DNA from 3 places in the Streptomyces sp. NPDC006372 genome. Region 1 is predicted to be linked to each of the others. Evidence: predicted binding sites of a transcription regulator. Region 1 holds the regulator's gene; each other region holds the start of a gene.
The links. Region 1 encodes HrcA, which represses chaperone genes, less so after heat shock. Its sites were predicted from a motif close to TTNGCACTCNGNNNNNCNGAGTGCNAA; they were not measured.
Positions count from the first base shown of each region.

Region 2: the regulator HrcA is predicted to act here: its motif matches at 6,994-7,020, upstream of groES (co-chaperone GroES).
Region 3: the regulator HrcA is predicted to act here: its motif matches at 4,091-4,117, upstream of groL (chaperonin GroEL).

Region 1 is NZ_JBEXQJ010000001.1:534,729-544,720, reverse strand. It holds gene hemW (radical SAM family heme chaperone HemW) at 1-130, shown strand, start outside; gene ABZ016_RS02465 (DUF3097 domain-containing protein) at 239-1,039, opposite strand; gene ABZ016_RS02460 (MBL fold metallo-hydrolase) at 1,071-1,802, opposite strand; gene hrcA (heat-inducible transcriptional repressor HrcA) at 1,974-2,990, shown strand; gene dnaJ (molecular chaperone DnaJ) at 2,990-4,126, shown strand; gene ABZ016_RS02445 (nitronate monooxygenase) at 4,227-5,300, shown strand; gene ABZ016_RS02440 (16S rRNA (uracil(1498)-N(3))-methyltransferase) at 5,297-6,037, shown strand; gene ABZ016_RS02435 (VOC family protein) at 6,055-6,447, shown strand; gene ABZ016_RS02430 (hypothetical protein) at 6,496-7,059, shown strand; gene ABZ016_RS02425 (S41 family peptidase) at 7,105-9,992, shown strand, end outside.
Region 2 is NZ_JBEXQJ010000002.1:215,584-225,575, reverse strand. It holds gene ABZ016_RS05415 (glycoside hydrolase family 3 N-terminal domain-containing protein) at 1-403, opposite strand, end outside; gene ABZ016_RS05410 (LacI family DNA-binding transcriptional regulator) at 589-1,656, shown strand; gene ABZ016_RS05405 (LCP family protein) at 1,855-2,910, shown strand; gene ABZ016_RS05400 (YciI family protein) at 3,040-3,396, shown strand; gene ABZ016_RS05395 (sigma-70 family RNA polymerase sigma factor) at 3,444-4,712, shown strand; gene ABZ016_RS05390 (methyltransferase domain-containing protein) at 4,716-5,885, opposite strand; gene ABZ016_RS05385 (polysaccharide deacetylase family protein) at 6,049-6,927, shown strand; gene groES (co-chaperone GroES) at 7,167-7,475, shown strand; gene groL (chaperonin GroEL) at 7,592-9,217, shown strand; gene ABZ016_RS05370 (DEAD/DEAH box helicase) at 9,425-9,992, opposite strand, start outside.
Region 3 is NZ_JBEXQJ010000041.1:36,425-46,416, reverse strand. It holds gene ABZ016_RS37305 (trehalose-6-phosphate synthase) at 1-297, opposite strand, end outside; gene ABZ016_RS37300 (glucosyl-3-phosphoglycerate synthase) at 371-1,315, opposite strand; SAM riboswitch class I at 1,473-1,629, shown strand; gene thrC (threonine synthase) at 1,648-2,934, shown strand; gene ABZ016_RS37290 (ubiquitin-like small modifier protein 1) at 3,020-3,295, shown strand; gene ABZ016_RS37285 (cold-shock protein) at 3,743-3,946, shown strand; gene groL (chaperonin GroEL) at 4,280-5,902, shown strand; gene ABZ016_RS37275 (NADH:flavin oxidoreductase) at 6,099-7,235, shown strand; gene ABZ016_RS37270 (carboxylesterase family protein) at 7,325-8,881, shown strand; gene ABZ016_RS37265 (hypothetical protein) at 8,883-9,452, opposite strand; gene ABZ016_RS37260 (Uma2 family endonuclease) at 9,467-9,992, opposite strand, start outside.

The DNA of each region.
Region 1 (9,992 bases):
GGTGGCTGCTTCGCGCAGGGCGTTGGCGGAGGGGTTGCTTCAGGAAGGGCCGTATGAGCAGGGGCGTGCGGTGTTGACCTTGCGCGGGCGGTTGCTGGCGGATGGGGTTGTCCGGGACCTCGTGGACTGAGGTGCTCGGGGTTGGTGCCCGGGGCGTGTGGGTGCGCAGCTCGGCGCGGCGAGGTGCCGCTGCGCCCACCCGTGCCGCCCTTGGCGGCACGATTGCCCGCAGTTTGAGTCAGGCCGTTACGAAGTCGATCAGTTCTTCGACCCTGCCCAGCAGTTCCGGCTCCAGGTCCTTGTACGAGTGGACGGCCGACAGGATCCGCTGCCAGGCCGCGCCCGTGTTCTCCGGCCAGCCCAGGGCCCGGCAGACGCCCGTCTTCCAGTCCTGGCCCCGCGGCACCCGCGGCCACTCCGTGATCCCCAGGGCCGACGGCTTCACCGCCTCCCAGATGTCGATGTACGGGTGGCCCACCACCAGGGCATGGTCGCTCGTGACCGACTCGGCGATGCGCCACTCCTTGCTGCCCGGGACCAGGTGGTCGACCAGGACGCCGAGGCGGGCGTCCGGGCCGGGGGCGAAGGACTCGACGATCGAGGGCAGGTCGTCGACACCCTCCAGGTACTCCACGACCACGCCCTCGATGCGCAGGTCGTCGCCCCACACCTTCTCGACCAGCTCTGCGTCGTGCCGCCCCTCGACGTAGATGCGGCCGGCGCGGGCCACACGTGCGCGGGCGCCGGGGACGGCGACCGATCCGGAGGCCGTGCGGGCCGGGCGCGCGGGACCGCCCGGCGACGGCCGGACCAGCGTCACCGCCCTGCCCTCCAGCAGGAACCCGCGCGGCTCCATCGGGAACACGCGGTGCTTGCCGAAGCGGTCCTCCAGCGTCACCGTGCCGGCCTCGCAGCGGATCACCGCGCCGCAGAACCCGGTCCCCGGCTCCTCGACCACCAGGCCCGGCTCCGCCGGAACCTCGGGCACCGGCTTCGGCTTCTTCCACGGCGGGGTCAGATCGGCGGAGTACTGGCGCATTCGGATGACGATAGGAGAAGGCGTACCGCGATCACCGCGACACGCCGAAACGCGCGGCCAGCGCGTCCCGCTGGGCCCGGACGAACGCCGCGTCCACCACCGCTCCGTGACCGGGCACGTACAGCGCGTCCTCGCCGCCGAGGGCGAGCAGCCGGTCGAGAGCGGCAGGCCAGCGCGACGGCACCGCGTCCGGACCCGCCTGAGGCTCGCCCGACTCCTCGACCAGGTCGCCGCAGAACACCACCTCCGGATCGCCCGGCACCAGCACCGCCAGATCGTGCGCGGTGTGCCCCGGGCCGACGTTCGCCAGCAGTACCTGCCGGCCGCCGCCCAGGTCGAGCGTCCACTCCCCGGAGACCAGATGGCCGGGCGGGGCCAGCCGCTCTGCCGCCTCCTGCGCCGCGGGCGCCGCCAGGCCCTGGCGCACCCCGTCCTCACGCAGTTCCTCGCGGTCCCGCGCCCGTGTCAGCAGCGCGTCCACGCCCACCGCGCCGAACACCTCGGTGTCCGGCAGCGCCGCGGCGCCGAAGACATGGTCGAAGTGCGGGTGGGTCAGCGCGAGATGTGTCACACGCTGACCGGTGAGCGCCCGCGCCTGCGCGCCCAGTTTCGCGCCCTCGGCGAGGCTCGACCCCGCGTCGATCATGAGGACCGCCCCCTCACCGGCGACCAGCCCGATCGTGCAGTCCCACACCGGGAGCCGGCACCGCCCCACACCGGCGGCCACGCGCTCCCATCCGAGGTCTTCCCAAGTCACCGTCATACGGCGACGCTAGCGGTGGCACCCGCCGCGGGCACGACAGCGCGCGACCAGCCTTGCCGGGGGTGTACCCCACCGCCGTACACTGGGCCGGGGAATGCTGGCACTCGCACGCGCAGAGTGCCAGGCTCGACAGGCAGGACCACGGGCGGACGACTTCTGGAGGTGTGCGCGATGCTCAGTGAACGCAGGCTTCAGGTGCTGCGCGCCATCGTCCAGGACTACGTCGGCACCGAGGAGCCGGTGGGCTCCAAGGCCCTCACCGAGCGGCACAGCCTCGGCGTCTCCCCGGCCACCGTGCGCAACGACATGGCGGCCCTCGAGGACGAGGGGTACATCGCCCAGCCGCACACCAGCGCCGGGCGCATCCCCACGGACAAGGGCTACCGGCTGTTCGTGGACAAGCTGGCCGGGGTCAAGCCGATGACCGCGCCCGAGCGGCGCGCGATCCAGAACTTCCTCGAGGGCGCCGTCGACCTCGACGACGTCGTGGCGCGGACGGTACGGCTGCTCGCCCAGCTCACTCGGCAGGTCGCGGTCGTGCAGTACCCGTCGCTGACCCGGTCGACCGTGCGGCACGTGGAGTTGCTCTCCCTCGCGCCCGCGCGGCTGATGCTCGTGCTGATCACGGACACCGGGCGGGTCGAGCAGCGCGTGGTCGACTGCGCGGCGCCCTTCGGCGAGGCCTCGCTCGCGGACCTGCGCGCGCGGCTCAACAGCCGGGTGGCGAACCGCCGTTTCGCGGATGTGCCGAGTTTGGTGGAGGATCTCCCGGAGGCGTTCGAGCACGAGGACCGGGGTACGGTCTCGATGGTGCTCTCCACGCTTCTGGAGACGCTCGTCGAAGAGAACGAGGAGCGGCTGATGATCGGCGGCACCGCCAATCTCACTCGCTTCGGGCATGACTTTCCCCTCACGATCCGGCCGGTGCTGGAGGCGCTGGAGGAGCAGGTCGTGCTCCTCAAGCTGCTCGGCGAGGCGAAGGATCCGGGCGTGACCGTACGTATCGGTCATGAGAACGCCCATGAAGGACTCAACTCCACGTCCGTCGTGTCGGTCGGCTACGGTTCGGGCGGCGAGGCAGTCGCCAAGCTCGGCGTGGTCGGACCGACCCGCATGGACTACCCGGGAACGATGGGAGCGGTACGCGCAGTGGCACGGTACGTCGGACAGATCCTGGCGGAGTCGTAGTGGCCACGGACTACTACGCCGTACTCGGCGTGCGCCGCGACGCGTCGCAGGAAGAGATCAAGAAGGCCTTCCGGCGGCTCGCACGCGAGCTGCACCCGGACGTCAACCCCGATCCGAAGACCCAGGAGCGGTTCAAGGAGATCAACGCCGCTTACGAGGTGTTGTCGGACCCGCAGAAGAAGCAGGTCTACGACCTCGGCGGCGACCCGCTCTCCCAGGCCGGCGGCGGTGGCGCGGGCGGCTTCGGAGCCGGCGGCTTCGGGAACTTCTCGGACATCATGGACGCGTTCTTCGGCACGGCGTCGCAGCGCGGTCCGCGCTCGCGCACCCGCCGCGGCCAGGACGCGATGATCCGCATCGAGGTGGAACTCGACGAGGCGGCCTTCGGCACGACCAAGGACATCCAGGTCGACACGGCGGTCGTCTGCAACACCTGCAGCGGTGAGGGCGCGGCGCCGGGCACCTCGGCCCAGACGTGTGACATGTGCCGCGGCCGCGGTGAGGTGTCCCAGGTCACCCGGTCCTTCCTCGGCCAGGTCATGACGTCCCGCCCCTGCCCCCAGTGCCAGGGCTTCGGCACCGTGGTCCCCACTCCGTGCCCGGAGTGCGCGGGTGACGGCCGGGTCCGCTCCCGCCGGACGCTCACCGTCAAGATCCCGGCCGGTGTCGACAACGGCACGCGGATCCAGCTCGCCGGTGAGGGCGAGGTCGGGCCGGGCGGCGGTCCGGCGGGTGACCTGTACGTCGAGATCCACGAACTCCCGCACTCCACGTTCCAGCGGCGCGGCGACGACCTGCACTGCACGGTGACGATCCCCATGACGGCGGCGTGCCTCGGCACGAAGGTGCCGCTGGAGACGCTGGACGGCCTGGAGGAGGTCGACATCCGCCCGGGCACCCAGTCCGGCCAGTCGATCCCGCTGCACGGCCGGGGCGTCACGCACCTGCGGGGCGGCGGACGCGGCGACCTCATCGTCCACGTCGAGGTCCAGACCCCGACCAAGCTCGACCCCGAGCAGGAACGCCTGCTTCGCGAGCTCGCCAAGCTCCGCGGCGAGGAACGCCCCACGGGGCAGTTCCAGCCTGGGCAGCAAGGGCTGTTCTCGCGGCTGAAGGACGCGTTCAACGGGCGGTGAGCCGAGTCGGGGGACGGGCTGTGTGAGGCCTTTTCCTCTGGTCTATGCCACACGGCAGGCCGGTTTCGGGCTGGTTCGGAGGACGTGACAACATGCGGTCATGTCCTCCGCGCTGACCGATCTCTTCCCCCACCCGATCGTGCAGGCCCCCATGGCCGGCGGAGTCTCCCTGCCCCGGCTCGCCGCCGCCGTGTGCGAGGCGGGCGGGCTGGGATTCCTCGCCGCCGGGTACAAGACCGCCGACGGAATGTACGAGGAGATCAAGCAGCTCCGGTCCCTCACGAGCAGGCCCTTCGGCGTGAACCTCTTCATGCCGCAGCCGGAGTACGCCGACCCCGCCGCCGTCGACGTCTACGCCCACCAGCTGGCCGGCGAGGCCTCTTGGTACGAGGCCGAACTCGGCGATCCCGAGAGCGGACGTGACGACGGCTACGAGACCAAGCTGGCGGTGCTGCGCGACAACCCCGTGCCCGTGGTGTCGTTCCACTTCGGCGCGCCGAGCCGGGAGGTCGTCGACGCCCTGCACCGCGTCGGCACCTTCGTCCTGGCCGCCGCCACCACCCCCGACGAGGCCCGGGCCGTCGAGCGGTCGGGCGCGGACGCGGTCATCGCGCAGGGCGTCGAGGCCGGCGGTCACCAGGGCACGCACCGCGACGTCCCGGAGACGGACGGGTCCGGCATCGGCCTGCTGTCGCTGGTCGCCCAGGTCCGGGAGGCCGTGAGCATCCCGATCGTCGCCGCCGGCGGCATCATGCGCGGCGGCCAGATCGCCGCCGTGCTCGCGGCGGGCGCGAGCGCGGCCCAGCTCGGCACCGCGTTCCTCGCGACGCCCGAGTCGGGCGCGAACGCCCTGCACAAGCAGGCCCTGACCAACCCCCTGTTCGTCCGTACGGAGTTGACGCGGGCGTTCTCCGGGCGCCCGGCGCGCGGCCTCGTCAACCGGTTCCTGCGGGAGCACGGACCGTACGCGCCCGCCGCCTACCCCGAGATCCACCACCTCACCTCGCCGCTGCGCAAGGCCGCCGCCAAGGCGGGCGACGCGCAGGGCATGGCGCTGTGGGCCGGGCAGGGACACCGGATGGCGCGGGAGCTGCCCGCCGGGCAGCTGGTGGAAGTCCTGGCCGGTGAACTCGCCTCGTCCATGGCGGGGTTGGCGGGCGGGGGAGTTCGATGACGGCTCCGGTCTTCGTGGTCGAGCACTTCGACGCGGGCGGCGGCGGCCGCTACGTCCTCGACGGTCCGGAGGGGCGGCACGCCGTCTCCGTGAAGCGGCTGCGCCCCGGCGAGGACGTCGTCCTCACGGACGGGGCCGGGCGCTGGGCGGACTGCGTGGTGCTCGACACCGAGGGCAAGGACCGGCTGGTCGTCCGGCTGGACTCGGTGACCGAGGAGCCGCCGGAGGAGCCCCGGGTCACCGTCGTCCAGGCCCTGCCCAAGGGCGACCGCGGGGAACTGGCCGTGGAGACCATGACCGAGGTCGGCGTGGACACGATCGTGCCGTGGGCGGCGGCGCGCTGCATCACGCAGTGGAAGGGCGACCGGGGGCTGAAGGCGCTGGGCAAGTGGCGGGCGACGGCGCGGGAGGCCGGCAAGCAGTCCCGCAGGGTGCGCTTTCCCGAGGTCGCGGAGGCGGCGACGACCAAGCAGGTCGCCGCGCTGCTGGCCCGAGCCGACTTCGCCGCCGTGCTCCACGAGAGCGGGGACGAGCCGCTCGCGACGGCCGAACTGCCGTCCACCGGCGAGATCGTGCTGGTCGTGGGGCCCGAAGGGGGCGTGGCGCCGGAGGAGTTGGCGCTGTTCGAGGGGGCCGGGGCGAAGGCGTATCGTCTCGGGCGCAGTGTGCTGCGCACCTCGACAGCCGGGACGGCGGCCGCGGCCGTGCTCCTGGCTCGCACCGGCCGCTGGTCCTGACCACCCTCGGAGGCACCGTGGAACTCGCCCAGGTACGACTGCTCGTCGACGACTTCGCCGCCTGCTACCGCTTCTACGAGGAGGTGCTCGGCCTCAAGCCGCAGTCGGGCGCGGCGGACGGCCCGTACGAGAAGTTCAGCCCCGCGGCGGGCTCCGCGGGCATCGCCTTGCAGGACCGGTCCATGATGGCCGGCGTCCTCGACGAACTGGGCGAGGCGGCGGCCGGCCACCGCTCCCTGGTGGTCCTGCGCGTGGACGCCCTGAACGCCTACTGCGAGGAGATCACCCTGCGCGGCGCCAGGATCCTCCACGGCCCCGCACCGATGACGGACCGCATGCGCGTGGCCCATCTCAAGGACCCCGAGGGCAACTTGGTGGAGCTCCAGGAGTGGCTGCTGCTGCGCACCTGACGCCTTTGCGCCCTACCGCCCCGCACCCGTCGGTGGCAGGCTGCCTCCATGGGGGCTTCGAGGAGGATCCGGAGGGGCACGCGCGGCCGGCGGATGGCGGTGGCGGCGACGTTCGCGGCCGTCGCCGTGGGCGGGGCGGTCGCCTGCGAACCCGGCGGCATCAGCTCCGCGTCCGTCGCCTACACCACCGACCAGACCGTCACCGAGGAACTCAACCGCCAGAAGGCGGACGTGCGTTGGCTCAGCTGCACCGCCTCCTACGGCAACGACGGCAAGAGCGCGAAGTCATCGCCCTCCGCGCGTGAGAAGACCGTCGCCACCGTCGACTGCGAGGGCGAGACGAAGGACGGCAAGGACATCACCGTCGACGGCAAGGTGACCCACGCGGTGGACGGTGCCTGTGTCCGCGGGAACATCACCGCCAAGGTGGACGGCAAGGTGTGGTTCCAGGTCGACGGGCTCGGCGACTGCAACAGCACCAGCCCGCCGCCCGTCGGCTCAGGGGCCGGAGGGCCCTCGAACGGGCAGCCCGGCCCCACCGTCACGGTGACCGTCACCCAGACCATCTGGTGCGACCGGTATCCGGACTGCCGCCCTGTCGAGGGCAAGTGATCCGAACCCTGTCCGCGCGACGCCGTCCTTGCATAGGGTGATCAGGTGACATCGCCTGCATACCTCCGGTTCCCCCACGTGCACGGCGACCTGGTCGCCTTCACCGCCGAGGACGACGTGTGGCTCGCGCCACTCGACGGCGGCCGGGCCTGGCGGGTCAGCGCCGACAACGTGCCGGTGACCCAGCCCCGCATCTCGCCCGACGGCACCACCGTCGCCTGGACCTCCACCCGTGACGGCGCCCCCGAGGTGCACATCGCCCCGGTCGACGGCGGCCCCGCCAAGCGGCTGACGTACTGGGGCAGTGCGAAGACCCGGGTGTGCGGCTGGACCCCGGACGGCGAGGTCCTGGTGATCAGCACCGAGGGCCAGGCGAGCCTGCGCCGCACCTGGGCGCGTGCCGTCCCGCTCGACGGCGGCCCGGCCACCACCCTGCCGTACGGGCCCGTGGGGGACATCGCCTTCGGGCCGCACACCGTGCTGCTGTCCGCGCCGATGGGCCGCGAGGCCGCCTGGTGGAAGCGGTACCGCGGTGGCACCGCCGGCAAGCTGTGGATCGACCGCGAAGACGACGGGGAGTTCGTCCGGCTCCACGAGGAGCTCGACGGGAACATCGAGTACCCGCTGTGGGTGGGGGAGAAGATCGCGTTCCTCTCGGACCACGAGGGCACCGGCGCGCTGTACTCCTCCCTCGCCGACGGCTCCGACCTGCGGCGGCACACGCCGCTCGACGGTTTCTACGCCCGGCACGCCGCCACCGACGGCACCCGTGTCGTCTACGCGAGCGCCGGTGAGCTGTGGGTGCTCGACGACCTGGACGGTGCCGAGCCGCGCCGGCTCGACGTACGGCTCGGCGGGCAGCGCGTCGACCTCCAGCCGTTCCCGGTGAACGCTTCCCGGTGGTTCGGGTCGGCGTCCCCCGACCACACCGCGCGCGGCAGTGCCGTCTCCGTGCGCGGCTCCGTCCACTGGGTCACGCACCGCTCCGGCCCGGCCCGAGCACTCGCCGCGACACCCGGGGTACGGGCCCGGCTGCCGAGGGCGTTCCGCGCCGACGGGGAGGAGTGGGTGGTGTGGGTGACGGACGCCGAGGGCGACGACGCCCTGGAGTTCGCGCCCGCCACGGGCCTCGCCCCGGGGGCGACGCCCCGCCGGCTCGCCGCCGGGCAGCTCGGCCGGGTGCTGGACCTCGCCATGGCGCCCGACGGCAGCCGCGTCGCCGTGGCCTCCCACGACGGCCGTCTGCTGCTCGTCGAGCGGGAGACCGGCGAGGTACGGGAGGTGGACCGCAGCGAGGACGGTGACGTGTCCGGACTCGTCTTCTCGCCGGACTCGTCCTGGCTCGCCTGGTCCCACCCCGGCCCGCGGCCCCTGTGCCAGCTGAAGCTCGCCAACACCACCGACCTGTCGGTCACCGAGGCGACCCCGCTGCGCTTCCAGGACTACGCGCCGGCGTTCACGGTGGACGGCAAGCACCTCGCGTTCCTGTCGACCCGCTCCTTCGACCCGGTCTACGACGAGCACGTCTTCGACCTGGCCTTCGTGGAGGGTGCCCGGCCGCACCTCATCACCCTCGCGGCCACCACGCCCTCCCCGTTCGGGCCGCAACGGCACGGCCGGTCCTTCGAGACGCCCGACCGGGAGGAGACCCCGGACAGCGAGGGCACCCCCACCACCCGCATCGACCTGGAGGGGCTCGCCGACCGCATCGTGCCGTTCCCGGTGGAGGCCGCCCGCTACTCCAACCTGCGCGCCGCCAAGGACGGCGTCCTGTGGCTGCGCCACCCGGTCGCCGGTGTGCTCGGCGCGTCCCGGGCCACCCCGGACGATCCCGACCCGAAGTCCGAGCTGGAGCGGTACGACCTCGCCCAGCAGCGCGTCGAGCATCTCGCCGTCGACGCCGACCACTTCGAGGTGAGCGGCGACGGCAAGCGGGTCCTGCTGTGGACCGACGGGCGGCTGAAGGTCGTGCCCAGCGATCGCCGCGCGTCGAACGACGACGACAGCGACAGCAACATCACCGTCGACCTCAGCCGCGTACGCCAGTTCATCGACCCGGCCGCCGAGTGGCGGCAGATGTTCGACGAGAACGGCCGCATCATGCGCGACCACTTCTGGCGGCCCGACATGAGCGGCGTCGACTGGGCCGGCGTCCTCGACCGCTACCGCCCGGTCGTGGACCGGTGCGCCACCCACGACGACCTCGTCGACCTGCTGTGGGAGGTGCAGGGCGAACTCGGCACCTCGCACGCCTACGTCACGCCGCGCGGCGGCTTCGGCGGCGGTCCCCGCCAGGGCCTGCTCGGCGCCGACATCTCCCGCCACGAGGACGGCAGTTGGCGCGTCGACCGCATCCTGCCCTCCGAGACGTCCGACCCGGACGCCCGCAGCCCGCTGGCCGCGCCCGGCGTCGCGGTACGACCCGGGGACGCGATCCTCGCGATCGCCGGACAGCCGGTCGACCCGGTGACCGGCCCCGGCCCGCTGCTGATCGGCACGGCGGGCAAGCCGGTCGAGCTGACCGTCTCCCCGTCCGGCGGCGGCGACCCGCGGCACGCCGTCGTCGTCCCGGTCGCGGACGAGGAGCCGCTCCGCTACCACGCCTGGGTCGCCGACCGGCGTGCCTATGTGCACGAGAAGTCCGGCGGCCGGCTCGGCTATCTGCACGTCCCGGACATGCAGGCGCCCGGCTGGGCCCAGATCCACCGCGACCTGCGCGTGGAGGTGGCTCGCGAGGGCCTGGTCGTCGACGTCCGCGAGAACCGCGGCGGCCACACCTCCCAGCTGGTCGTCGAGAAACTCGCCCGCCGCATCGTCGGCTGGGCCGTCCCCCGCGGCATGCGCCCCTACAGCTACCCCGAGGACGCCCCCCGCGGCCCCGTCGTCGCCGTCGCCAACGAGTTCTCCGGCTCCGACGGCGACATCGTCAACGC
Region 2 (9,992 bases), on a different contig from region 1:
CCCAGGTGGCGCCCCAGGCCAGGGGGACGGGGTAGGCCGTGGCCTGCCAGGCGGTGAAGCCGGCCAGGCACTCCTCGTGCGCGATCGCCGGGATGCCGAACCGGCCGGCCTCGGTGATACGGCGCTGGGCGCGGGCGAGGGCCTGCGCGCCGAGCGCCGGGTCCACGGGGGCGGTGCCGAAGGAACGGGTGAGCTGTCCCAGGCCGTGGGTGATCAGCTCGTCCCAGTCGTAGTCGGCGGTCATGTCGTGCTGGTGCGGGGCGACACCGCCACCGTCCGTCGCGGCGCCCACCCACACGCCGTACAGCTGGGCGGTCTTCTCCTCCAGAGTCATCCGGGAGAGCAGGTCGTCGACGCGGGCGGCGGCAGGCAGGGCGGGGTCACGCCAGGGCGCGGTGGTCATGAAGCTCCTGTCGGGTGGACGGGACGGCCCTCTCACGAATGGTGCTGACGAGCGCGTGAACGGTGCTGACGATCGTCTCCCGCGCCCGCTTCCACGAATGTTTCGATATGCACGTCGAATGTTCCGGGAACCTATGGCGCCCCGAGGACTTCGTCAAGGGGGCCCGCAGGGATACGATCGCCGCCATGACTTCCCCGGAGCCCGTTGAAAGCCGGACACAAACCCGGACGCAGGGGCGCACGGCGCAGACCGCGACGCTCGCCGAGATCGCCCGTGAGGCCGGTGTGTCGGCACCGACTGTTTCGAAGGTCCTCAACGGCCGGGCCGACGTCGCCCCCGCCACCCGGGCCCGCGTCGAGGAACTGCTGCGCGCCCACGGCTACCGGCGCCGCCGCGCCGAGGCGACCCGTTCGCCCCTGATCGACCTGGTCTTCCACGAACTGGAGAGCGCCTGGGCGCTGGAGGTCATCCGGGGCGTGGAGAACGTCGCCCGGGACGCGGGGCTCAGTGTGGTGCTGTCCGAGAGCGCGGGGCGGCTCACCCCGGGCCGGACCTGGGCCGACCAGGTCGCCGCCCGTCGCCCGCACGGCGTGATCCTGGTTCTGTCCGGGCTCGACGAGTCGCAGCGGGCGCTGCTGACCAGCCGTTCCATCCCGTTCGTGGTGATGGACCCGGCCGGTGACCCGGGGGCCGACGTGCCGTCGATCGGCGCGACCAACTGGCAGGGCGGTCTCGCGGCCACCCGGCACCTGGTGGAGCTGGGGCACCGCCGGATCGGCGCGATCAGCGGGCCGTCGCAGATGATGTGCAGCCGCGCCCGCGTCGACGGCTACCGGGCCGCCCTGGAGACGGCCGGGCTGCCGGTGGACCCCGCGCTGATCGCGAACGGCGACTTCCACCACGAGGCCGGCTACCGGCTGGGCCTGGAGCTGCTGCGCCGCCCGGACCGGCCGACCGCCGTCTTCGCCGGGAACGACCTCCAGGCGCTGGGGCTGTACGAGGCCGCCCGCGAGCTGGGGCTGCGCATCCCCGAGGACCTGAGCGTGGTCGGCTTCGACGACCTGCCGGTGGCACCTCTGGTCGGCCCGCCGCTGACGACCGTACGGCAGCCGCTGACGGAGATGGCCGAGGCGGCGGCCAAGCTGGTCCTGGACCTCGGCCGGGAGGAGGGCACTCCGGCGGCCACGCGGGTGGAACTGGCGACGAGCCTGGTGGTGCGGAGCAGCACGGCGGGGCCCGTGGCCGGAAGCTGACGTATTGACGGGTGGAAACAGGCGTCTCCCACTCCTCCGAAGCCAATCGGCTGCCCAATCGAAACTTTCGGATGGGCGGATGAGGTCTCTGGGTCATTCGGTGCCGGTGGTGACGCTGGGTGAGGTCCGGGGTTCGGAAGTCTGAGAATTTCCGAAGAAAACGCTCTCTGAGGTCCCTGGCGGCCATAATTCGGACTTATGTTCCTGCCCGTGACGGGACACGACTCGGACCGGGACGAGGGCGGCGAAACGGGCCGGCGGTCGAGAGCGCTGAAGATCGCGGGCATCGCCCTGGCAGGTGCGCTGGTGCTGGGCACGGGGGCGGCGGGCTGGGCCTACTGGCATCTCGACAACAACATCACCGGCGTCGACATCGACGACGCGCTGGGAGACGACCGCCCGCCGAAGCCGGTGACCACGCCGTCGCCCTCGGCGCCGGTCCTGCCCGGCGGGGCGCTCAACATCCTCGTCCTGGGCTCCGACTCGCGCAGCGGCGCGGAGAACCAGCGGCTCGGCGGCGGTGACAGCTCAGGTGCCCGCTCCGACACGGCCATGGTCGTCCACCTCGACGCCGGGCGGACCGCCGCGACGGTGGTGAGCATCCCGCGCGACACCCTGGTCACCCGCCCGTCCTGCCCCCGTCCGTCGGGTGGCTCGACGGCTGTCGCGTACGACTCCATGTTCAACGACGCCTACGCGGTGGGCGGCCCGGTCTGCGCGGTGAAGACCGTCGAGTCGATCACCGGCGTCCGCATGGACCACTACGTCGAGATCGACTTCTCCGGGTTCGCGAAGCTCGTGGACGCGCTCGGCGGCGTCACCGTCACCACGGACGAGGACATCGCGGACGACGACAGCCATCTGCACCTGAAGGCGGGCACCCACCATCTGGACGGCACCCGGGCCCTCGCCCTCGCCCGCACCCGCCACGGCATAGGAGACGGCAGCGACCTCGGCCGCATAGGCCTCCAGCAGCAGCTGGTGAAGTCACTGCTGGAACAGGTCGCCGCGCAGCGCCTGCTCACCGACCCGGCCAGGCTGTACCGGGTGGCGGACGCGGCGACCGCCGGCCTCACCACCGACACCGGCCTGGACTCCCTCGCCGAGCTGACCCGGCTCGGAGAGAGCCTGAGGGGCCTGCCGGCGAGCGAGGTGCGGACGGTGACGATGCCGGTGGTACGGGCACCGTCGGACCCCAACCGGGTGGTGGCCAAGGAGCCGGAGGCGCGGGAGCTGTGGGAGTCGCTGCGCTGACCTGCGTAGATGCGATCCGGAAAAAATCTTCGAAGAAATGCGGCGACCGTGTCGATCCGCCGGTCTCCCGATCGACGCAGGGGTGAGAGCGGGGAGAGGCCCCGCTCGCCTAGGCACCGAGGAGTCACCATGCCGCGCTTTCTCACCCTGATCCGCGTCGACGAGAAGAACGCCCCCGCCGAGGGGCCGAGCCCTGAGCTCATGGAGCGGATGGGCAAGCTGCTGGAGGAGATCACCAAGGCCGGGGTCATGCTCGACACGGCCGGGCTCACCCCGACCGCGGACGGCACCCGGGTGACCTGGGAGGGCGGGCAGCTGTCCGTCACCGACGGGCCGTTCACCGAGTCCAAGGAGGTCATCGGCGGCTACTCGATCAGCCAGTGCAAGGACAAGGCCGAGGCGATCGAGTGGACCAAGCGGTTCCTGTCCCTGCACGAGGACTACTGGACGATCACCGCGGAGGTCCGGCAGATCGCCGAGGACTGACCGGAGCTGCTTGGCCGGGGGCGGCCGAGGGTGTCTGATGGTGGGCTGTGACACCGCAGCCCACCGCCGGCCCGAGCGACGCCGGCCCGGCCATCGAGACGGTCTTCCGACTCCAGTCGCCCCGCATCATCGCCGGCGTCACCCGCATCGTCCGGGACGTCGGGATCGCCGAGGAACTCGCGCAGGACGCGCTGGTCGCCGCGCTGGAGCAGTGGCCGCGGGACGGGGTGCCCGACAACCCGGGCGCCTGGCTCATGGCCACCGCCCGCCACCGCGCCGTCGACCTGGTCCGCCGCCGCGAGAACTACGCCCGCAAGCTCGCGGAGATCGGCCGGGCCCTGCCGGACGCGGCCCCGCCGGAGGAGCCCGCCGACCCCGACGACATCGACGACGACCTGCTCCGCCTGGTCTTCACCGCCTGCCACCCGGTGCTGTCCACCGAGGCCCGTACCGCCCTCACCCTGCGCCTGCTCGGCGGCCTGACCACGGCCGAGATCGCCCGTGCCTTCCTGGTCCCCGAGCCGACGGTCGCCCAGCGCATCGTCCGCGCCAAACGCACCCTGGCGACCAGGAACATCGCCTTCGAGGTGCCCTACGGCCCCGACCGCGAAGCCCGCCTCGGCTCGGTCCTGGACGTCATCTACCTGATCTTCAACGAGGGGTACGCCGCCACGGCCGGCGACGACTGGCTGCGCCCCTCCCTGTGCGAGGACGCCCTGCGCCTGGCCCGCGTGCTCTCGGGCCTCATGCCGAAGGAACCCGAGGTGCACGGACTGACCGCGCTCCTGGAGCTCCAGGCGTCCCGCACGGCCGCCCGCACCGGCCCCTCCGGCGAACCCGTCCTCCTGAAGGACCAGAACCGCGCCCGCTGGAACCGCATGCTCATCGCCCGCGGCATCGCCGCGCTGGGCAGGGCCGAGGCCACCTCCTGCGGCGCCCCGGGCCCGTACCTCCTCCAGGCCGCCATCGCCGCCTGTCACGCGCACGCGTACACCTACGAGGAGACCGACTGGTCCCGCATCGCCACCCTGTACGGCCTCCTGGCCGTCCGCGCGCCGTCCCCGGTCGTGGAACTCAACCGCGCGGTGGCCGTGTCGATGTCCGAGGGTCCGGGCCCCGCCCTGGCCCTCGTCGACGCCCTCGCCTGCGAACCCGCCCTCCGCGACTACCACCTGCTCCCCAGTGTCCGGGCCGACCTCCTGGCCCGCCTCGGCCGACCGGCGGAGGCCCGCGCGGAGTTCGAACGGGCGGCGTCCCTCACCCGGAACGAACGGGAGCGGGAGCTGCTGCTGCGCAGGGCGGCGGAACAGGCCTGACGGCTACACCCGGACTGGGTGCCCGACGAGCATGGCCGGGGCTCCCGCGACCCGGGTCAGGAACACCGTGGCCGCGTGCGGGCCCTGCGGCTTGACCTTCCTGCGGAGTTCCTCCGGCTCCACCGCCGAGCCTCGCTTCTTCACGGTGAGGTTGCCGACCTGACGCTCACGCAGCAGGGCCTTCAGCTTCTTGACGTTGAAGGGGAGGTGGTCGGTGATCTCGTAGGCGGTGGCGTACGGGGTCGGGCGCAGGGTGTCGGAGGCGACGTAGGCGATGGTCGCGTCCAGGAGGCCGCCGTCGACCTCGTCGGCGACCTCGGCGACCAGGTGAGCGCGAATGACGGCGCCGTCGGGCTCGTAGAGGTAACGGCCGGGCGGGCGGACGTCCGGGTCGGGCAGGCCCCCGGAGAGCAGGGTGCGCGGGCCCGGCAGCAGGGTGGCCCGGACCGCCCCGGGCTCGGTGCCGAACCACAGCACCGCCTCCTTCACGTCACCGCCGTCGGAGATCCACTCGGCCCCGGCGTCCTCGGGTACCGCCTCGTGCGGGACGCCGGGGGCGATCTTCAGCGCGGCGGCACGGGGAGCGCGGCGGGCGGCGGACACCGCCCAGGACAGGGGCGGCGAGTAGGCCTCCGGGTCGAAGATCCGGCCGCGTCCGCCGCGCCTGGCGGGGTCGACGAACACGGCGTCGTACCCGGCCGTGTCCACCTCCGTGACATCGGCCTCCCGCACCTCGATCAGGCCGGCCAGCCCCAGCGCGTCGGCGTTCGCCCGCGCCGCCGCGGCCGTCAGCGGGTCCCGGTCCACGGCCAGCACCCGGATCCCGGCCCGGGCCAGCGCGATCGCGTCGCCCCCGATGCCGCAGCACAGGTCGGCGACCGAGGTCACGCCCAGCTCCGCGAACCGCCGCGCCCGGTAGGCCGCCACGCTCGCCCGGGTCGACTGCTCCACCCCGTTCGGCGTGAAGAACATCCGCGCCGCGTCCTCGGCCCCGAACTTCACCACCGCACGCTGCCGCAACCGCGCCTGGCCCAGCGCCGCCGACACCAGCTCGGCGGGGTGCTCCCGCCGCAACCGGGTCGCGACGGCCAGTTCCCGGGCCGGGTCGGTGTCCCGCACCTCCTCGAGGAGGGCACGGCCTTCGGGGGTGAGGAGGAGGGCGAGGTCGTTCACCGGATCATTGTCGGCCACGGCGTCGTGCGGGCGGTGTGTGGGCCAGTCGGTGGATGGTGGGCCGCCGGTCGCGGTGTCGGGGCCGCTCCGAGCCGGCCGGCTGCGAGGATCCGGCACCATGCGAGCAGTCGTACAAAATGACAAAAGGCGGGCATCGGGCGGTGTGCGGATCGGTCTCATCGTGCTCGCCCTCGCCGCCATCGCCTCGGGCTGCACGCAGGACGCGGACGAGCGGATCACTCCGGCCGGCGGCCAGCAGCCCCTCGACGCCCCCGCTGCCCAGGCGCTCGACTCCTACGCCTCCAGGCTGCGCGCCGCGTACGCCGTCCGGGTCGCCGCCGCACGACGCTGGGGCCTCAAGAAGGTCCCGCTGAGCGCCCCGCCGGCCCCCGCGAAGAAGCCGAGGATCAAAACCCGCAAGGGCTTCGAGGTGACAGGCCACCGGAGGCTGAACCTCCCGCCCGTCTTCACCACGATCCCCACCCGGGACAAGGTCGTCTTCCTCACCATCGACGACGGCGTGGACAAGGACCCGGCGTTCCTGAGCATGATGAACGACCTGAAGATCCCGTACAGCGCCTTCCTCAGCGGCCTGCTGGTCAAGGACGACTACCGCTACTTCAAGAAGATGCAGGACCGGGGGGTGGCCCTGAACAACCACACCGTCCGCCACCGCTACCTGCCGGGCCTGACGTACCGCGGGCAGCGGCGCGAGATCTGCAGCATGCAGCGGTACCTCGAACTGCGCTACGGCACCCGCCCCACCCTCTTCCGCCCGCCCTACGGCAACTACGACAGGGCGACCCTGCGCGCGGCCAAGTCCTGCGGCATCCAGTACGTGCCCCTGTGGGCCGAGGAGGTGTTCGTCGACCACTGGGAGTACCGCGAGGGGGACGGGAAACTGCGCCCGGGCGACATCGTCCTCACCCACTTCCGGGGGCGCGGGCAGTGGAAGGGCAGCATGCCGGACATGATCCGCCGCTTCCTGGACAGGGTCACGGCCGACGGGTACGCGGTGGGGCGGCTGGAGGACTACCTGTGAGGCCGCGGGCGGGGTGGCCGGAGGACCGCCTCCAGGAGGATCGCCTGGCCGACGCGCCGTTCGCAATTAGCAGTCCGCTTGACCGAGTGCTAATCACGGTCATAGTCTCGGCTCTGGCACTCCCCACTGGAGAGTGCCAACACAGCGACGGGCAGGTCCGGCACCCGCGACGACGGATCCACCTGGTCGCCACCTCAGACAGTTAACCCCGTGAGATCTCCGAAGGGGGAGGTCGGATCGTGACGACCACCAGCTCCAAGGTTGCCATCAAGCCGCTCGAGGACCGCATCGTGGTCCAGCCGCTCGACGCCGAGCAGACCACCGCCTCTGGCCTGGTCATCCCGGACACCGCCAAGGAGAAGCCCCAGGAGGGCGTCGTCCTGGCCGTGGGCCCGGGCCGCTTCGAGGACGGCAACCGTCTTCCGCTCGACGTCTCCGTCGGCGACGTCGTGCTCTACAGCAAGTACGGCGGCACCGAGGTGAAGTACAACGGCGAGGAGTACCTCGTCCTCTCGGCCCGCGACGTGCTCGCGATCGTCGAGAAGTAATTCACCCCAAGCACATTGCTTTGAGCTGCGCCCCTGGCCCCCGCGATCGATAAGAAGCCGGGCGCCCGGGGCGCAGTGCCGTATATCCCAGATTCCGGAAGAGGGCTCACGCTCCCATGGCGAAGATCCTGAAGTTCGACGAGGACGCCCGTCGCGCCCTCGAGCGCGGCGTCAACAAGCTTGCCGACACGGTCAAGGTGACGATCGGCCCCAAGGGCCGCAACGTCGTCATCGACAAGAAGTTCGGCGCCCCCACCATCACCAACGACGGTGTGACCATCGCCCGTGAGGTCGAGGTCGAGGACCCGTACGAGAACCTCGGTGCCCAGCTGGTCAAGGAGGTGGCGACCAAGACCAACGACATCGCGGGTGACGGTACGACCACCGCGACCGTGCTCGCCCAGGCGCTCGTGCGCGAGGGCCTGAAGAACGTCGCCGCCGGTGCCTCCCCGGCCGCCCTGAAGAAGGGCATCGACGCCGCCGTCGCCGCCGTCTCCGAGGACCTGCTCGCGTCGGCCCGCCCGATCGACGAGAAGTCCGACATCGCCGCCGTCGCCGCGCTGTCCGCCCAGGACCAGCAGGTCGGCGAGCTCATCGCCGAGGCGATGGACAAGGTCGGCAAGGACGGTGTCATCACCGTCGAGGAGTCCAACACCTTCGGTCTGGAGCTGGACTTCACCGAGGGCATGGCCTTCGACAAGGGCTACCTGTCGCCGTACTTCGTGACGGACCAGGAGCGCATGGAAGCCGTCCTGGACGACCCGTACATCCTCATCACGCAGGGCAAGATCTCCGCCATCGCGGACCTGCTGCCGCTGCTGGAGAAGGTCATCCAGGCCAACGCCTCCAAGCCGCTGCTGATCATCGCCGAGGACGTCGAGGGCGAGGCCCTGTCCACCCTCGTCGTGAACAAGATCCGCGGCACCTTCAACGCCGTCGCGGTGAAGGCCCCCGGCTTCGGCGACCGCCGCAAGGCGATGCTGCAGGACCTCGCCGTCCTCACCGGCGCCACGGTCGTCTCCGAGGAGGTCGGCCTCAAGCTCGACCAGGTCGGTCTGGACGTCCTCGGCTCCGCCCGCCGCGTCACCGTCACCAAGGACGACACCACGGTCGTCGACGGCGCCGGCAACAAGGACGACGTGCAGGGCCGCGTCGCCCAGATCAAGGCCGAGATCGAGTCCACCGACTCCGACTGGGACCGCGAGAAGCTCCAGGAGCGCCTCGCGAAGCTGGCCGGCGGCGTGTGCGTCATCCGTGTGGGTGCCGCCACCGAGGTCGAGCTCAAGGAGCGCAAGCACCGTCTGGAGGACGCCATCTCCGCGACCCGCGCTGCGGTCGAGGAGGGCATCGTCTCCGGTGGTGGCTCCGCGCTCGTCCACGCCGTGAAGGTCCTCGAGGGCAACCTCGGCAAGACCGGCGACGAGGCCACGGGTGTCGCGGTCGTCCGCCGCGCCGCCGTCGAGCCGCTGCGCTGGATCGCCGAGAACGCCGGCCTGGAGGGCTACGTCATCACCTCCAAGGTCGCCGAGCTCGACAAGGGCCAGGGCTTCAACGCGGCCACCGGCGAGTACGGCGACCTGGTCAAGGCCGGCGTCATCGACCCGGTCAAGGTCACCCGCTCCGCCCTGGAGAACGCCGCCTCCATCGCCTCCCTCCTCCTCACGACCGAGACCCTGGTCGTCGAGAAGAAGGAAGAGGAGGAGCCGGCCGCCGCGGGCCACGGCCACGGCCACGCCCACTGACGACCAAGGTCGCCAGAGCCTGAGCGAGGGCCCGGCACCCCGGAAACGGGGTGCCGGGCCCTCGCCGTTCAAAGCCCGTTCGGCGCAACGCGCAGGTCGACGGCTGACGGGCGTCAGGAGGCGAATCCGCGGGCAGGCACTACGGCGGCCTCGTCAGCCGTCCCGGCCTCGTCAGCCGTCCCGGCCTCGTCAGCCGTTCCGGCCTCGTCAGCCGTCCGGACGCAAGTGGAACCGGACCGGCTCCGCCAACACCCCTCGTGCTCCTTCAGCGTCCCCCAGCCGCGCGGCGAGCGTGGCCTCCGCGAGCCGCACGGGCAGTGCCTCCGCGAACTTCAGGCCTCGCACGGCGTGCCGGTCCACGTCCGGCAGTGTCAGGCCCGTGGCGGCGTCCGCCACCGCCGTCCGCCACGACTGCGGCGTGACGTCGTCGCGCAGCCGGATGAAGCGGTCGTCGAGGAGCCGGTGACGCAGGGCGACCGAGGGAAGTGACGCGGCCAGGGTCGCGTTCGCCCGGTGTCCGGCCCAGGTCCACCAGCGCACGTCGCCGTCGCCCCGGCGGGTGATGACCGTGCCGGCCGGGTGCACCACGTCCAGGTACTTCTCCCGGGCCGCCGCGAGCCTCGCCTGCGCCCTGCGGGTCAGGGACACGGGCGGGTCCCCGCCGAGCAGCACGTCATGTGCGGCACGGGCCAGGGTGAAGGACCGGACGCGCTGCGCCCCGAAGCCGCTCCATCTGGCGCGTCCGCCCTCGTCCACCGGTTCCACGAAGCAGCGC
Region 3 (9,992 bases), on a different contig from region 1:
GAACCACAGCACCGAGTTGGCGATGCCGTTGTAGGCGTCGGCGTGCACGTCGGCCGGGATGTCCAGCATCCGCACGCCGTCCTCGCCGACCCCTTGCCGGACCGCCTCGCGGTCACCGTCGGACAGCGCCGAGCACACCCACAGCGCATCCGCGTCCGAGCCGATCGCGGACAGCCCCGAGACCAGCCCGCCGCCGCCGCGCTTGGCGTTCAGCGAACCGTCCTCGCCGACCGTGTAGGAGACCGGGCCGCGGTTGGAGGCCACCAGTACCTGGGCAGCACCGTACGTTGAAGCCATACGCCTCAACCTAGCCCGGCCAGGAAACGCTCAAACGTACGGACCTGCCCCACCCGGCCGAAAACGACCCCGGTCAGGCCGCTCTCCGGGCCTGGTACTCGGCGATCTCCACCATCGGCGGACGCTCCTCGGTGTCCACGGAGTAGGTACGCGGCTCGAAGCCGTCCTCGCCCCGCTCGAACTGGGTCAGGGACGGCCGGACCAGATGCCCGCGGGCCAGCCGCAGCTGGGCCGTGCGGTAGATCGCGGCGGCCATCCGGCCCAGTGCCTGCCCGTCCTGGTGCCGGTGCCTGCGCACCCCGACGTCCACCTGGGCGAGCGAGTCGAGCCCCACCAGGTGCAGGGCGTCGACCAGCATGCCCAGCTCGACGCCGTACCCGACGGGGAACGGCAGCTGCTCCAGCAGCGAGCGGCGGGCCGCGTACTCGCCGCCCAGCGGCTGCACGAACCCGGCCAGCTGCGGCCAGTGCATGTTGAGCAGCGGCCTGGCCATCAGCTCCGTGACCCGGCCGCCCTGCCCGGCGGCGCCCCCCAGGGGGCGGTCGTACATGGCCTTCACCAGGTCGACGTCCGGGTCGGTGAGCAGCGGGCCCACGATCCCGGAGACGAACTCGGACGAGAAGTCCCTCAGGTCGGCGTCGACGAAGCAGACGACGTCCCCGCGGGTGGCGAGCAGCGAGCGCCACAGCACCTCGCCCTTGCCGGGCACGGCGGGCAGGCGTGGGAGTATCGCGTCCCGGTGCACCACCGTCGCGCCCGCGGCGGCGGCCACCTCCGACGTACGGTCGGTCGAGCCCGAGTCCACGACGACGAGCTCGTCGACGAGCGGGACCTGCCGCATCAGGTCGTGGCGGATGGCGGCGGCGATGTCGCCGACCGTCTCCTCCTCGTTGAGCGCGGGCAGCACGACGCTGACCGTCTGGCCCGTGCGCTGCTTGGCGGCCAGCATCTGGTGGAGCGGGCGATCGGCCGCGGACCAGGAACGGGTGCCCAGCCAGCGCTCGACTTCTTCCAGCACCGTGGCGGCTCCTTAAGCGTTTCTCTCGGCGGGACGGGCTGTGAGCCATCTCGCGGTTCGGACGACTATCTCAACTGTCCTGGTCGTCGGTTACAGTCTTGAACAACGCGGGTGACCAACGCATGTCCGGGGTCAACCGCTGTTTACAACCACATACAGCTCATCCAGAGGGGCAGAGGGAAACGGCCCGATGAAGCCCCGGCAACCCTCCAGTCGGTACTCGTAGGTCACTGTCGACCACCTGCGCGAGGCTCCCGGCTCGGGAAGGTGCCAAATCCGTCTCACGGCGAGATGCGTCGTGAGGAAGATGAGGAGAAAGGGCCTCGCCTCACATGGCTGCGCAGACTGTTGCAAGCACCACGAACTCCACCGTCGACCTCGGCCCCGCCGCCGCCCTGAGCTGCCGCGAGTGCGGCCACCGGGTGCCCCTCGGCCCGGTCTTCGCCTGCGAGGAGTGTTTCGGCCCGCTGGAGATCGCCTACGACTTCTCGGCCTACGACACCGAAGAGCTCCGCAAGCGCATCGAGGCGGGCCCCTCGAACATCTGGCGCTACGCCCCGCTGCTGCCGGTCCCGGCCGACGTGGCGGACAAGCCGAACATCAACCCGGGCTGGACCAAGCTCGTCAAGGCCGACAACCTGGCGCGCGAGCTGGGTGTCGACGCCGGCAAGCTCTTCGTCAAGGACGACTCCGGCAACCCGACGCACTCCTTCAAGGACCGCGTCGTCGCCCAGGCCCTGGAGGCCGCCCGCGCCTTCGGCTTCACCACGCTGTCCTGCTCCTCCACCGGCAACCTCGCCGGTGCGGTGGGCGCGGCGGCGGCCCGTGCCGGTTTCCGCTCCTGCGTGTTCATCCCGCACGACCTGGAGCAGGGCAAGGTCGTCATGGCCGCGGTCTACGGCGGCGAGCTCGTCGGCATCGAGGGCAACTACGACGACGTGAACCGCTTCTGCTCCGAGCTGATCGGCGACCCGGCCGGCGAGGGCTGGGGCTTCGTCAACGTCAACCTGCGCCCGTACTACGCGGAGGGGTCAAAGACTCTCGCGTACGAGATCTGCGAGCAGCTCGGCTGGCAGCTCCCGGACCAGCTGGTCGTGCCGATCGCCTCGGGCTCGCAGCTCACGAAGATCGACAAGGGCCTGCAGGAGCTGATCAAGCTCGGGCTGGTCGAGGACAAGCCGTACAAGATCTTCGGTGCCCAGGCCGAGGGGTGCTCGCCGGTGTCGACGGCGTACAAGGCCGGGCACGACGTCGTACGGCCGCAGAAGCCGGACACCATCGCCAAGTCGCTGGCGATCGGGAACCCGGCGGACGGGCCGTACGTGCTGGACATCGCGCGCCGTACGGGCGGGGCGGTGGAGGACGTCAACGACGAGCAGGTCGTGGACGCGATCAAGATCCTCGCGCGGACCGAGGGGATCTTCGCGGAGACGGCCGGGGGGGTGACCGTGGGGGTGGCGAAGAAGCTGCTCGAGAACGGGGTGCTCGACCCGTCGAAGTCGATCGTTGTGCTGAACACCGGGGACGGGCTGAAGACGCTGGACGCGGTGGCGGGCACTGGTCTGACTGCGACCATTCGGCCCAACCTGGACTCGTTCCGGGATGCCGGCCTCGCCTGATCGTTGTTCGCTGCGGGCCGGTGGGGGCTGGTCGCGCAGTTCCTCGCGCCCCTGAGGGCGATACCCAACCGGAGGTTTTGAAGTCATGAGCGTCACCGTTCGCATCCCCACCATCCTGCGTACCTACACCGGCGGTCAGGCCGAGGTGTCCGCCGACGGCGCGACCCTCGGGGAGGTCATCGCCGATCTGGAGAAGAACCACACCGGGATCGCCGCCCGTGTCCTGGACGACCAGGGCAAGCTGCGCCGGTTCGTCAACGTGTACGTGAACGACGACGACGTGCGGTTCGAGCAGGGGCTTGAGACGGCGACGCCGGACGGTGCCGGCGTGTCGATCATCCCGGCCGTCGCCGGTGGCTGAACCGGCCGACCGGCTTGATTGTTACCCGGAGTAACGCCGGTTACCGAGAGTTCATCGAATTGCCCCCTCCGTGAGAGAAGCGGAGGGGGCAATTCTGCGTGATTGAGCGCGGTACAGTTGGGGAACACGGTCCCGATCTCGTGATCGCGAGCCCTGAATTCCTGCCGCGCGCCCGACAAGATGTAGCCAAAGTGTGAGTGTCTTTCGCGGCTTTTGTTCCCTTTGTGTGGCCCGACTTGCCCTGAAGTCACACGAATTCTCCCCACATTCCGGATGCTGCGCGTCCAGAATTCTCGTCCGATTGACCTGTTGCAGACGGCAGTTGGACAGATACATTCAGCCGCGGTCGACGCGTTCCGGCGCACGCCCCCAACCGTGGGGGGTGAGGTCTGACCCGGGTCCGCGAAGTGCGGATCTGTGCAAGGGCCAGTAATAGGGGAGTTAGGCATGGCTCAGGGCACCGTCAAGTGGTTCAACGCGGAGAAGGGGTACGGCTTCATCGCGGTCGACGGTGGTGCGGATGTTTTCGTCCACTACAGCGCCATCCAGATGGACGGCTACCGCACCCTGGAAGAGGGCCAGCGGGTCGAGTTCGAGATCTCGCAGGGCCAGAAGGGTCCGCAGGCCGACATGGTTCGCGTAGCTGCCTGAACGCGCGTTCCACGACCAACCGCAAGCGACCGGTCTTCTCTGAAGGGCCCGCACCCCGAGGGTGCGGGCCCTTCGGCCTGCCCGGGGGGCCGGCCGGACGGTGTTCGCGGGTGGCTGAGCGCCCCGGCCGAACCCCGGGAGGCGCTTGCACTCGCCATGCCCGAGTGCTAATCATTGCGTTAGCACTCTGAAGGTGAGAGTGACAACGTAAGGACCGGGTCGGTGAGGCCCGCAGGCCGGGTGGGGAAGGAACCACCAGGCAAGCGAGCCGTCCGTCGCGGGCGCGGGCGCGGTCCGAAGTAATCACCCCCAGTCCTGGAGGGACCACTTCACATGGCCAAGATCATCGCGTTCGACGAGGAGGCGCGGCGCGGCCTCGAGCGCGGCATGAACCAGCTCGCGGACGCCGTCAAGGTGACGCTCGGCCCCAAGGGCCGCAACGTCGTCCTCGAGAAGAAGTGGGGCGCCCCCACGATCACCAACGATGGTGTCTCCATCGCCAAGGAGATCGAGCTCGAGGACCCGTACGAGAAGATCGGCGCCGAGCTGGTCAAGGAAGTCGCCAAGAAGACGGACGACGTCGCCGGTGACGGTACGACCACCGCGACCGTCCTCGCCCAGGCCCTGGTCAAGGAAGGCCTGCGCAACGTAGCCGCCGGCGCCAACCCGATGGCCCTGAAGCGCGGTATCGAGCGTGCCGTCGAGGCCGTCTCCGCCGCCCTGCTGGAGCAGGCGAAGGACGTCGAGACCAAGGAGCAGATCGCCTCCACGGCCTCCATCTCCGCCGCCGACACCCAGATCGGCGAGCTCATCGCCGAGGCCATGGACAAGGTCGGCAAGGAAGGCGTCATCACCGTCGAGGAGTCCCAGACCTTCGGTCTGGAGCTGGAGCTCACCGAGGGTATGCGCTTCGACAAGGGCTACATCTCGGCGTACTTCGCGACCGACATGGAGCGTATGGAGGCCGTCCTCGACGACCCGTACATCCTGATCGCGAACTCCAAGATCTCGAACGTCAAGGACCTGCTCCCGCTCCTGGAGAAGGTCATGCAGTCGGGCAAGCCGCTGCTGATCATCGCCGAGGACGTCGAGGGCGAGGCCCTGTCGACCCTGGTCGTCAACAAGATCCGTGGCACCTTCAAGTCCGTCGCCGTCAAGGCCCCGGGCTTCGGCGACCGCCGCAAGGCGATGCTCCAGGACATCGGCATCCTCACCGGCGGCGAGGTGATCTCCGAGGAGGTCGGCCTCAAGCTGGAGAACGCCACGCTCGACCTGCTGGGCAAGGCCCGCAAGGTCGTCATCACCAAGGACGAGACCACCATCGTCGATGGTGCCGGCTCCGCCGACCAGGTCGCCGGCCGGGTCAACCAGATCCGCGCCGAGATCGAGAACAGCGACTCGGACTACGACCGCGAGAAGCTGCAGGAGCGCCTGGCGAAGCTCGCCGGCGGTGTCGCGGTCATCAAGGCCGGTGCCGCCACCGAGGTGGAGCTCAAGGAGCGCAAGCACCGCATCGAGGACGCCGTGCGCAACGCCAAGGCGGCCGTCGAGGAGGGCATCGTCGCCGGTGGTGGCGTGGCCCTGCTGCAGGCCTCCCAGGTCTTCGAGAAGCTGGAGCTCGACGGTGACGAGGCGACCGGCGCCAACGCCGTGAAGCTCGCGCTGGAGGCCCCGCTGAAGCAGATCGCCGTCAACGGTGGTCTCGAGGGCGGCGTCGTCGTGGAGAAGGTCCGCAACCTCACCGTCGGCCACGGCCTGAACGCCGCGACCGGTGAGTACGTCGACATGATCGCCGAGGGCATCATCGACCCGGCGAAGGTGACGCGCTCTGCCCTGCAGAACGCCGCCTCCATCGCCGCGCTGTTCCTCACCACCGAGGCCGTCATCGCCGACAAGCCGGAGAAGGCCGCTGCCCCGGCCGGCGGCGGCATGCCGGGCGGTGACATGGACTTCTGATCGACCCCCTGGGGATTCCCCGGGTTGATCAACGGTCTCATCGAGGGCGGCACTCCCTGTTCCGACAGGGAGTGCCGCCCTCGGGCGTGTGCGGGATCACAGCGGGGGCGGGATGCCGTGGGCGGGGCCGGGCTGTTGGAATGTGCGTCCTATGCGTATGCACATACTGCCCGGTACCTTCTGAGGAGTTCCCCACGTGACCGTCCCCGCCACCGCCTCCGCCGCTTCCCGCGCCGCCGAAATCCTGTCCCGGCCCGTGTCGCTGGGCGGCCTGACCGTCCCGAACCGGATCGTGATGGCGCCGATGACGCGCATGTTCTCCCCGGGCGGCATCCCCGGCGAGGACGTGCTGTCGTACTACGCGCGCCGCGCCTCCGCCGGGGTCGGCCTGATCGTCACCGAGGGCACCTACGTCGGCCACGACTCGGCCGGCCAGAGCGACCGCGTACCCCGGTTCCACGGCGAGGAGCAGCTCGCGGGCTGGGCGAAGGTCGCCGAGGCGGTGCACTCCGCGGGCGGCACGATCGTGCCCCAGCTGTGGCACATCGGCATGGTCCGCAACCAGGGCGAGCCGCCCGTCGCCGACGCCCCCGCCGTCGGCCCCTCCGGTCTGCGCATCGGCGCCACGGAGCCCACCGGCAAGGCCATGACCCAAGCCGACCTCGACGCCGTGATCGGCGCGTTCGCCGAGGCCGCGGCCGCCGCCGAGCGCATCGGCTTCGACGGCGTGGAGATCCACGGCGCCCACGGCTACCTGCTCGACCAGTTCCTCTGGGAGGGCACCAACCGCCGCACCGACGCCTACGGCGGCGACCCGGTCGCCCGCACCAAGTTCTCGGCGGAGATCGTCGCGGCCGTCCGCGAGACCGTCTCGCCCGACTTCCCCGTCATCTTCCGCTACTCCCAGTGGAAGCAGGAGGCCTACGACGCCCGTCTCGCCGAGACCCCGGAGGAGCTGGAGGCCATCCTGACCCCGCTGGCCGCCGCCGGTGTCGACGCCTTCCACGCCTCCACCCGGCGCTACTGGGTCCCCGAGTTCGACGACTCCGACCTCAACCTGGCCGGATGGACCAAGAAGCTCACCGGCAAGCCCACCATCACCGTCGGCTCGGTCGGCCTCAACGGCGGCGACTTCCTCAAGTCCTTCCAGGGCCAGGGCGCCGAGGTCGGCGACCTCGACAACCTCCTCGACCGCTTCGAGCGCGACGAGTTCGACATGGTCGCCGTCGGCCGCGCCCTGCTCCAGGACCCGCTGTGGGCCCAGAAGGTGCTCGACGGCCGCTTCGGTGACCTGACGCCGTACGACGCGGCGGCGCTGAAGTCCCTCAGCTGACACCGGAATCGGTGACACCTGGATCTCCTTGCGTCAGTCAAGGACACTGACTGAGCGCCTGTTCACCGGCATGACGTGAGGAGATCCAGATGCCGACGACCGAGTCCCGCCCGCCGACCGGCGGTTCCCCCGAAGCGCCCGCGCCCGTGGTCCGGACGACCGCCGGTGCGGTCCGGGGCCGAAGGGAGGAGGGGCTCGCCGTCTTCCGTGGCATCCCGTTCGCCGCACCGCCGGTGGGCGAGGCCCGCTTCATGGCCCCGCGCCCCGCCCATGCCTGGGACGGCATACGGGACGCCCACGCCTTCGGCCCGCCGCCCCCGCAGGACCTCGGCAGCCTGGGCGGCCCGGGCCTGCTCGACGTCCCCGAGGGCGACGACTGGCTCACGGTCAACGTCTGGACCCCCGAGCCGGACCCGGCCGCCCGGCGCCCAGTGATGGTGTGGATCTACGGCGGCGCCTACAAACTCGGCCACTCCGGCAGCCCCGGCTACGACGCCCGGCACATCGCGGCCGACGGCGATGTCGTGGTCGTGTCCCTCAACTACCGCGTGGGCATGGAGGGGTTCGCGTTCATCGACGGCGCGCCCGCCAACCGCGGACTGCTCGACCAGGTCGCGGCACTGGAGTGGGTGCGCGACAACATCGAGGCGTTCGGCGGTGACCCCGGGCAGGTCACGGTCTTCGGCGAGTCCGCGGGTGCCGGTTCGGTCGCCTCACTGCTCGCCATGCCGCGCGTGGCGGGTCTGTTCCGGCGGGCGATCGCGCAGAGCGTGCCGGGGACGTTCTTCTCGGACGCGCTGGCCCGAGACATCGGCACGTCCCTCGCCGCCGAGGTGGGGCTGCGGCCCACGGTCGCCGACCTCTCGACCATCGCTCCGCGGCAACTGACCGCGGCGGGCGAGGCGTTGGGCCCGAAGATGCCCCAGTACATCGACCGCTGGGGCCAGGCGGCGCCGACGGTCACGTCGTTCTCTCCGGTGGTCGACGGCGAGGTGCTGCCGACCGCGCCGTGGCAGGCGCTGGCGGCCGGTTCGGCGAAGGACGTCGAGCTGCTCGTGGGCCACAACCGCGACGAGTACCGGCTCTTCATCGCCATGGCGGGCCGGCTGGGCCAGATCACGGAGGAACAGGCGACCGCAGCCCTCCGCCTCTTCGCCCCCGACGGTGGACAGGCGTACCGGGCCGCCTTCCCCGAGGCCTCCCCGAGCGAGCTCTACGAACGCGTGCAGACGGACTGGCTGTTCAACATGCCGTCGCTGCACCTGGCCGAGGCACAGCGGGCGGGCGGCGGACAGGCCCACGTCTACGAACTGACCTGGCCGGCCCCCGGGAACGGCGGCGCGCTGGGCGCCTGCCACGGTCTGGACATACCCCTGCTCTTCGGTACGTACGGGGCGGATCTGGGGGCGCTGCTGTTCGCGGGCGTCGAGCCGTCCGACGCGGTGCGGGCGCTGTCGTCCCGCTTCCGCGCGTCCTGGACGGGGTTCGCGAGGTCGGGGGACCCGGGCTGGCCGGCGTACGACGAGGAGCGGCGGCTGGTGCAGGTGCTGGACGCGGAGCCGGAGGTGCGGGCGTACCCGGAGGAGGCGTCACGGCGGCTCTGGGAGGGGTACGACTTCCGCCCGCTGCCGTTGCTGCTGGGATGACCTAAAGGTTGCCCATGGGCTCGATGTCGACCCGCACCGGCGTCCCCCACACCCGCAGCACCTCGTAGTCGGTGAACTCGTGCACCAGCCGGTACGCCATCGCGGCCCGGGGTGCGCGGCGCTGGGCGTTGATGAACATCTCGGCCTCGCGGCGGTCCCGGCGCGGGGTGCCGCACAGTTGCCAGGTCTGGCCGTTCCACAGCTCCGGCAGCCAGCGCTGCTGGGGCTGGGGGCGGTCGCCGCTCACGCCGTAGCGGGACTGGACGGGGGCTGGCTGCGGCTGCTGCGGGGCGGGCCCGTTGAACTCGTTCCGGCGGGCGGCCCTGCGCCGGGTCTCGCACAGCAGGCACAGGTCGGGGGCGTTCTCGTCGACCGGGCCGTTCGGATGCTCGGGGCACCGTGTGCTGGGCGCGGCGCCCGCGACGCTCTCGTCCAGCAGCTCCAGGGCCCGCTTCAGATCCCCCTTGACCTCGTGCAGCTTGGCGTCCGGGGTGTCGGAGGTGAGGGCTTCGCCGTGCTCACCGAGGAGACGGAGGGCGCGGCCTAGGGCGGTGAGCTGGGCGTGGTTCATGGTGCCCATTGTCCTCAGTCGGCGTAGTCCTTGAGTTCTTCGGTGTCCAGAGTGAAGCCGAGAGGCTCGGGCAGCTCGACCGGGGTGCCCCAGGCGTGGGACGTTTTCTGCTGGTACCGGCCGTCCTCGGGCTCGCTGTACACGACGACCGTGTTGTGGTCGCGGTCGATGAGCAGGTAGACGGGGATGTCCACTGCCGCGTATCCGACGGGCTTGTCGATGCGGTCCCGCTGGTTGGTGTCACGGTCGTGGGAGGTGATCTCGACGACCATGAGGACGCCGTTGGCAGCGGACCACTCACCGTGCCCTTTGAAGTACCCCCGTCGTACGAGAGCCCCGTCGGCCCGGGCACGGCCCTTGCGGTAGGCCTCGGTCCGGACGCCTCGCTCGTGGTGGAGCCGCAGGTCGGGCCGATGGTGCAGGCACTGCTCAAGCAGCCACATGTGAATCTCGCTGTGGTTGCCGTCCGGCATCGCCTTGACCTCTAGTTTTCCGTTGATGTACTCGAGCCGCACGGTCTCCGGGGCGCGGCGTTCCAGC